2 regions of the Sphingobacterium sp. G1-14 genome follow, and region 1 is predicted to be linked to the other one. Evidence: riboswitches for the same ligand, from Rfam matches in the RefSeq annotation. Region 1 holds a riboswitch; the other holds the start of a gene.
The links. Region 1 has a riboswitch for thiamine pyrophosphate ahead of thiS (sulfur carrier protein ThiS). Riboswitches for the same ligand answer to the same signal wherever they lie in the genome.

Region 1 (4,407 bases):
GCTATAAAATTTTGAACGGGATCAGGGTGCTTCCATAAAGTACCATATAAGGCAATTCCATCTGCACCTTGCTGCATCGGGATAAGACAGTTGCCTTGGTTTATCCCTCCAAGACCGATGAGACCAACAGTAAAGTTGGAGCGTGACGGGAGCTGATCCAACCTTGCATTATACACTCCATACCCCACTTTTGAGATGCTTGGAAATAATGGACTTAGAAAAGCATAGGCCCAACATTCATCAAGGTTATTGAATTGATCGATATCATGCACAGATGTCGAACAGATTGCTGTAGACAGCATTTGATTTGTAGATCTATCCTTTCTATTCTTTTCGGTCATATGAATACGTGCGATTCCGAGCTCAGCCGATAGGTGAGGGTGGGAATGTAGGACCAATCTGTCCAGGTACGTTGAATCTATAGATTCAACGTACCTGGACATTTGTAGGTCCGTAAAATGATACTTGCGCAAATGCAGGATATCAAGTCCTTCTTTAAACAAAGCATTTATAATCCCTATTTCAGAAGGGATCGTTTCTGCTGCTGTCAAAGCGATGATCATAAATAGATCTCTTTTCCTTGTGCGATGAATTCCTGCGATTTTTCCAGCATTCCTTGTGCGGCACTATCTCTGATTTCCTGCGTAATTTTCATCGAGCAAAATTTGGGCCCGCACATGGAGCAGAAGTGAGCCACTTTGGCCGCATCCGCAGGCAACGTTTCGTCATGATACTCCCGTGCGGTATCTGGATCCAGGGAAAGGTTGAATTGATCTTCCCACCTAAATTCAAATCTCGCTTTACTCAAGGCATTATCACGGTATTGTGCACCCGGATGTCCTTTGGCCAAATCGGCCGCATGGGCAGCTAGTTTATAGGTGATTACACCGTCTTTAACGTCTTTTTTATTTGGTAGGCCCAGATGTTCTTTGGGCGTCACATAGCAAAGCATCGCACATCCATACCAACCGATCATCGCAGCTCCAATGGCCGACGTGATATGGTCATAACCTGGAGCGATATCAGTTGTTAAGGGACCCAAGGTATAAAATGGAGCTTCGTCACAACAAGCCAATTGCTTGTCCATATTCTCTTTGATCAATTGCATAGGAACATGCCCTGGACCTTCGATCATCACCTGAACATCATGTTTCCAGGCGACCTTGGTGAGTTCGCTCAGTGTTTCGAGCTCAGCAAATTGAGCCGCATCGTTGGCGTCCGCAATGGCTCCTGGACGGAGACCATCGCCAAGTGAAAAAGCAACATCATATCGCTTCATAATCTCACAGATCTCCTCAAAATGGGTATAGAGAAAGTTCTCTTTGTGGTGGAAAAGACACCATTTGGCCATGATAGACCCACCTCTGGAGACAATGCCCGTTACTCGAGAAGCGGTGAGATGGATATAACGAAGCAGTACGCCGGCGTGTATGGTAAAGTACGAAACACCCTGTTCGGCCTGTTCAATCAAGGTATCTTTGAATATTTCCCAGGTAAGGTCCTCGGCCACCCCCTTCACTTTTTCGAGCGCCTGATAGATCGGTACCGTACCGATTGGAACGGGCGAGTTACGGATAATCCATTCGCGGGTTTCGTGAATATTTTTGCCAGTGGATAGGTCCATGATGGTATCGGCTCCCCAACGACAGGCCCATACCGCTTTTTCAACTTCTTCCTCTATACTTGAACTTACGGCGCTATTGCCAATATTGGCATTAATTTTAACAAGAAAGTTGCGCCCGATAATCATGGGTTCACTTTCAGGATGATTTATATTATTGGGGATGATCGCTCTTCCGGCAGCGATTTCCTCACGGACAAATTCTGGTGTAATAGCTTTATTATGTGTTCTAGCGCCAAAGTTTTGCCCTTTATGCTGATGATCCATTCCGGGGGTACTGGCCGTGAGCTGCTCGATACGTTGGTTTTCACGGATAGCAACGTACTCCATTTCTGGGGTAATGATGCCTTGCTTTGCATAATGTAATTGGGTGACATTCCTGCCGGCAGAGGCTACTTTCGGTTTATGGCTATACGCAAATCGGAGTTCATCTAACGTTGGATCAGAAAGGCGTTTTTGTCCATATTCAGAGCTTATGCCAGCTAGCTGTATGACATCCTGACGATCCAAGATCCACTGATCGCGAAGGCGAGGGAGGCCTTTTCGGATATCGATATGGACGGTATCATCCGTATAAGGTCCAGAAGTATCATAAATTGTTACCGGCGGATTAATTTCTACTTCTCCATTCGTTAATTTGGTTGGACTCAAGGTGATTTGACGCATGGCGACTTGAATAGGAAATAGTTTTCCGGATACAAAAATTTTCTTTGCATTTGGAAAGGGTGATTGCGTAATTGTTTCAGCTGTCATTTTTTTCTGTATTGGGTGAATTACTCGGTTGATTTTTTGGAAATGGCTATCCGCCCTGAGATGCGGTAATTAAGATAATCTGATCGTAAGGTTTAAGTGTTGTCGTAGCCCAGTCCTTTTTGGGGATGACTTTGTTGTTGATGGCTACAGCCACACCCTGAGTTTTGCCAGATAATTCCAAAAGCAACAAGCCTTCAAGTGAAGTAAGTGTGGGATCGAAAAATCGAATCTGATGGTTTATTGTAAGTTCCATTCCTTAATTTTTTTGGTAAAACTTTAGGAATGGCTACACAAAGGCACAGCAATGCACCTTGTAGACAGCTCACTTTTCCCTACGCCAGTATGATCCGGATCAGGTTCTAAGGGTAAAATCTCAGCCTGCACGAGCAGACACCCCTAAAGTTGCGACTAAGATAAGGTTATTTTTATGAAAGTTGCAAGAAATTTATTTTACAGACTTAGGCATATTGTGCAGGAAAGTACAGGTCAGTATGTGGGAAATATTTGATATATTAGTTTTTTGAATCAGCTAAAACAATTTAACAACCACCAAGAATAGTATCTTTTAATGCGTAGGATTTTATTGACAACACTGTTGTGTATCGCTAGCAACACTTATGCCCAACCTAAACACAACTGCAGCGCCGTGCAGTTGACATGCGAACATTTGGTCAATCCGTTGGGTATTGATGCAATTCACCCGAGACTTAGCTGGCGACTTGAGGACCAACGTAAAGGTGCGGTACAACAAGCTTATCAGATCCTTTTAGGGCAAGATTCGCTGGCATTACTGAAAGAGACAAAAGATAGCTGGGATAGTGGCAAACAGTTCAGCTCGGCTATGTTAGTGCCCTATAACGGCGCACAGTTAAAGCCACAGACTAAGTACTACTGGAAGGTTAAAATATGGGATAAGGATGGTGTATCAACACGTTCTGAAATAGCATCTTTCGAAACAGGAATGATGGGAATGGACCTTTGGAAAGGAAAATGGATCAGCGACAATAAGGATATTCATGCACGGGAAACGCCTTATTTTAGAAGAGAATTTAAGGCAAATAAGCAGATAAAATCTGCCCGCGCGTATATTGCCACAGCGGGATTATATGAACTTTCCATTAATGGCCAGCGCGTTGGCGACCACCGTCTGGATCCAATGTATACTCGGTTTGACCGACGCACATTGTATGTCGTGACGGACGTAACCCAGCAGCTTCAAAAAGGAGAGAACGCCATTGGCGTTGTTTTGGGGAATGGCTGGTATAATCATCAACCACTGGCCGTTTGGAACTTTGATAAAGCACCATGGCGGGCCCGGCCAACATTCTGTTTAGAACTGAAAATCGTTTATACAGATGGAACGACGGAAACCATTGTTTCGGATAAGCAGTGGAAGACTGCTTCGGGGCCAATCACCTATAATAATATTTACACTGGTGAGCATTACGATGCAAGACTGGAAATACCTAACTGGGATAAACCAAAATACGATGATTCGGCCTGGCCGGCTGTTCAGTATAGAAATGCGCCATCAGCGCATATCGTTTCCCAACAGATGGTACCGATTCGGCTCGTAAAGTCCTATAAGCCAAAATCAGTGACAAAGATAGACCAACGTACCTATGTGTTCGATATGGGCCAGAATATGGCCGGGATTACAAAAATTAGAGTGAAAGGAGCTGCGGGTACTATGCTGCGTATCAAGCATGGTGAGCGATTGCAGGCCGATGGGCATCTTGATCAGTCCAATATTGATGTTTATTATCGGGGCGATAAGGAAAAGGAGCCTTTTCAGACCGATATATTGACCTTAAGTGGCCGCGAGGATGAGTTTATGGCCAAGTTCGGTTACAAAGGGTTTCGTTATGTCGAGGTTAGCAGCAGTGCCGCAATTGCATTGGATAGTTCGGCTGTGACCGCCTATTTTATGCATAGTGATGTGTCTGCTATTGGACAGCTCAAGACATCATCAGCGTTGGTCAATAAACTATGGACAGCGACCAACAATGCCTACTTGTCCAATTTGATGGGCT
Region 2 (4,407 bases), 2.9 Mb from region 1:
GCACCAGCTTTAGGGTTTAAGAAATTAAACTTAGGATGATAATTATAATTTTTCACCTTATCATCATCACCATACATGTGGTAATCTACATTCCGATATTGAATATCGGCCATTAATATCCACTTATCTAGTTTATAATCGACCTTTAAGAAATTACTGAAATCATTTTTTTGTGATTTCCCGAAGTAATATTTATCGTCAAGAAAACCTGTTGATGCATATTGTGCCCAAATCACCTGGCCATAATGTTTTCCTTTGTATTGATTATAAGCTCCACCCCAAGTAATTTCAAGCTGATCATTCGGTCTGTAATTTAGGGCATAGGTCATGCCATAAAAATAATTATCAAGCCATCTCCTGCGGACGAGATCTGTTTTTTGTATGGTATCTTTACCAATGATGACGTTAGGCAAACCGTATTTACTTAGTTTATCTCCGGGTCTCATTTCTTCATAGTAACCATAACCTCTTGTATAGTGTAGGGCTGTATTGAGCGTCAATTTGTCGTTCAGGATATTGGTATAATGAAGTTGATGATGTTTCTGCGTATAATTATCTGTTTGATTTTGATACGTATATAGATTATAATCCCGGCCGGCGTTCATGAAACGATCCTTCTCTGCGCCCGAGATTTCGAGTGCATTATCTGCATAGTCATCCATGCGTGATCGATCGCCAGTAATCAATGGTTCGGGAACGCCATTCCAGGCTTGATATGTCTTTTCTTTTCCCCAGAATACAATTCCTTTTAAAATATGTTTCTTGCCATAATAACCTCCGTCCACATAAAAAGATTGTAAGTCTGAACTACCTCTTTCGATATAACCATCGCTACTGATTCGAGATAATCTGGCATTGAAGGCAAATTTGTCGTTAATTAGCCCGGTACCTACCTTGACTGTATTTTTCCAGGTATTGTAGGAGCCAAATGAATTGTTGAGCTCTGCGTAAGGGGTTTCGACTAACGTATTGGACTGAATATTTAATGAGGCTCCAAATGATCCGGCACCATTCGTCGAAGTCCCAATACCACGCTGAACTTGGATGCTCTCGGTAGAAGAGGCAAAGTCGGGAAGGTTTACAAAAAATGAACCCATGCTCTCCGCATCATTTAAAGGGATTCCATTTAATGTTACGTTGATTCGTTGATTATCCGATCCCCTGATTGTCATTCCGGTATAACCTATACCTGCACCGGCATCGGAATTGACCTGCACGGATGGAGTCTGATTTAAAAGGAATGGAATATCCTGGCCGAGGTTATTACGCGTTATTTCTTCTTTGGAGATGTTTTTAAAGGTTGTAGGAGCATTTCTTTTGGCACGGGTAGATTGAACAAGTACCTCTTCCATTTGAATTGTACTAGGTTCTAACGCTACCGTAAGCTCCAAATTGTCTTTAACATCCACATTTTGGCTCCATGTTTTATATCCAAGAGAAGATACCTGGATCTGGTGCTTACCTGTATTGATACGATATAGTTTAATCAGTCCATTTTTGTCCGATTGGCCAGCGAAGGATGCTTGTCCATCTATGGATATGGAAACATACTGTAAGGGGGTCTGATTAGTATTGTCTACAGCTTTAATTGTCAGATTTTGTTGCGCAATGGCAATTTGGCTTGAAATAGTAGCTAAGGAGCTACAAATCAAAAATTTGATCATGGTAATGTATTTTGTTTGAGTTAAACAAATCATAGCAAGGGGTTACTATGACCGCACTATTTAACTAACCTCTCCCTACGCCAGCATTATCTGGATCAGGTGTACAGAATTTAATCTGTTGGGTATAATCTCAGCCTTTATTTGTGTTCCTGACAAAACAAGGCACCCCTATTCGATGCTGCGAATATATAAATTTAAAATTGAAATGAAGTATAAAGAAGTAATTTATGACAAATGGAAAAGAGTGGATTTGCGGTATTATTTCTTTTTGGTTAAAAATTTGTGCAAATTGTTGTTTTTGGTATTTATTGTTCTTTTTAGGTACCTTGGCATGAATTTTTCTACTAGAGGTATGTATTCATACAGGTCAAAAAATTTTAGTTACTAAATTGATAGTGAGGAGATAAAATGTTAAAATATTTAAGCGCTAATTATATTCTGCCGATTACTTCAATGCCAATAAAAGACGGTATTGTTTCGGTAGATGAGGAGGGGGTAATTCAAGGTATCTATGACCCAACTTCATTTACACCTTCAGATAAAACGAAGGTTGAGAGATATGAAGGAGTGATAATTCCAGGTTTTATCAATGCACATTGCCACATTGAATTGTCGCATATGAAAGGTATTGTTCCTAAAGGTACGGGGCTTCCGAGCTTTCTCAGTAAGGTGATGACAACGCGGTCGGCATCGATGAAAAAAATAGATGACGCTATGGCCAAAGCCGATCGAGATATGTACGAAAATGGTATTGTCGCAGTCGGAGATCACGCCAACACTGATAATTCTTCAAAATTGAAGGAAGATTCACAGATATTATATCACACATTTGTGGAGGTGCTCGGAATTGAACCTGAAGAAGCTGACTTTAAGTTAAAGGAGGCTAAATCGTTGACCCAAGAGTTTAGGAATGGGCATGTATCCATTACTCCGCACGCTCCCTATTCTTGTTCGAAGGTCCTTTTTAAGAAATTCAAGAAGATGGTTCCGGAAACAAATATTATCAGTATTCACAATCAAGAAAGTGAAGAGGAGAATAAACTGTTCCGTTATAAAATGGGTGAGTTCTTGGACTTTTATAAAAGTATAGGAAAAAATGCTGATGCGATTAAGGCGCAGGCAAGAAATTCGATTCAGTCTTATCTTCCTTATTTGCCTTATCCAAATAAATTATTGTTGGTTCATAACACCTATACCTCTCTTAAAGATTTGGATTTTGTAGAGCGTATGGATCGTGATGTGATGTGGTGTCTCTGTCCAAAAGCCAACCTTTATATTGAGGGAACATTACCAAAGGTTCAGAATTTTATGAATGCCGGACAGCGTTTGGTAATCGGAACGGACAGTTTAGCTTCAAACGATACATTGTCCATTTTGGAGGAGCTAAAGGTATTGCATGCGCACTTTGAGGATCTGGATTTCTTGCAGACTATTCAATGGGCTACAATCAATGGTGCTATCGCGTTGAACATTGAGAATGAATTTGGCTCACTTGAAGTGGGTAAAAAACCTGGGATTGTGTTGTTGCAAGGTATGGAACACATGCGCCTAAATGAAGATGTTAAGGTAAAACGTTTAGCGTAGTATTTAATTCCCCAAAACTTCTGTACTTTTGCTCTTATTGAACCGTCCATGACTATAATAACGAAACTATAGTCATGGTAAGTTCCATCTGACCGATGGAAGAAAAAATAAGTTACAGATGAAACATTTGAATATTTCAATAAGAGGTAAAGTACAGGGGGTCTTTTTTAGATTGACAACCAAGGCGGTTGCAGATCAAGTCGGTGTTAGAGGCTTTGTTGTCAATTTAAAAGATGGTTCTGTCTATATAGAGGGCGAGGGCGACGATTTTGCACTAGATTCACTGTTGGAGTTCTGCCAAGAAGGACCCGAGGGTGCAATCGTTGAAAGTGTTGAGGTAAAGGAAGGCGAAATGAAGGGCTTTTCCAATTTTGAAGTAGTTAAAAGAGTTCAATCTTAAGCCGTTTCGCCTTGTCAGTACTTAAAAAATTCGCCGGACAGACCATGATTTATGGCCTGAGTACGATTATAGCCCGTATGCTGTATTTCGTCATGACGCCATTGTATGTCCTCAAATATCCACCTGCGTCCTACGGAATATTTACTAATATGTACGCCTGGGCATCCATGATCAATGCCGTTTTGGCATTTGGAATGGAAACAACTTTTTTTAGGTTTCTCCAAAAAGTCGAAGAAAAGGATAAAAAGCAGGTTTTCAATAACAGTTTTATCGTCATTGCTTCTTTGGCAACATTATTTTTTATTACGGCCATAGTCTTTGCTGGCACTATTGGTAGCTGGTTGAATAAGGGAACTTACAATGCCGATTACGAGAGCTATGTGAAGTATTTCGCCCTCATATTGGCATTGGATGCTTTAGCTATTGTTCCTTTTGCGAAATTGAGATCGGAGGGAAGGCCTATTCGATTTGGTGCTATTAAATTGGCCAACATCGGTATTATGGTTATTCTTAACCTATTCTTTATTGCGCTAGTTCCCTATCTGATAAAAGATGGTGGTACTTTGGGTAATTGGTGTTCCGGTTGGTATAGAAATGAATGGATAGGTTATGTATTTATTTCTAATATTGTGGCAAGTGCAGCAACCTTTCTATTGCTCCTTCCTGAAATGAGGGGTTTCTATTTTAAACCGGAAAAGCAGCTAATCTTAAAGATGCTATCGTATAGCTTTCCGATTTTAATTGCCAATATTTCTTATA

Region 2: it holds a riboswitch for thiamine pyrophosphate, as region 1 does, so the genes downstream of both, CBM24_RS01925 (TonB-dependent receptor) here and thiS (sulfur carrier protein ThiS) in region 1, are expected to answer to the same signal.

Annotation. Positions count from the first base shown of each region.
Region 1 is NZ_CP021381.1:3,838,376-3,842,782, reverse strand. It holds gene CBM24_RS16610 (thiamine phosphate synthase) at 1-563, opposite strand, end outside; gene thiC (phosphomethylpyrimidine synthase ThiC) at 560-2,374, opposite strand; gene thiS (sulfur carrier protein ThiS) at 2,421-2,627, opposite strand; TPP riboswitch at 2,687-2,782, opposite strand; gene CBM24_RS16595 (alpha-L-rhamnosidase) at 2,943-4,407, shown strand, end outside.
Region 2 is NZ_CP021381.1:442,453-446,859, forward strand. It holds gene CBM24_RS01925 (TonB-dependent receptor) at 1-1,664, opposite strand, end outside; TPP riboswitch at 1,719-1,844, opposite strand; gene CBM24_RS01930 (amidohydrolase family protein) at 2,073-3,248, shown strand; gene CBM24_RS01935 (acylphosphatase) at 3,367-3,648, shown strand; gene CBM24_RS01940 (lipopolysaccharide biosynthesis protein) at 3,693-4,407, shown strand, end outside.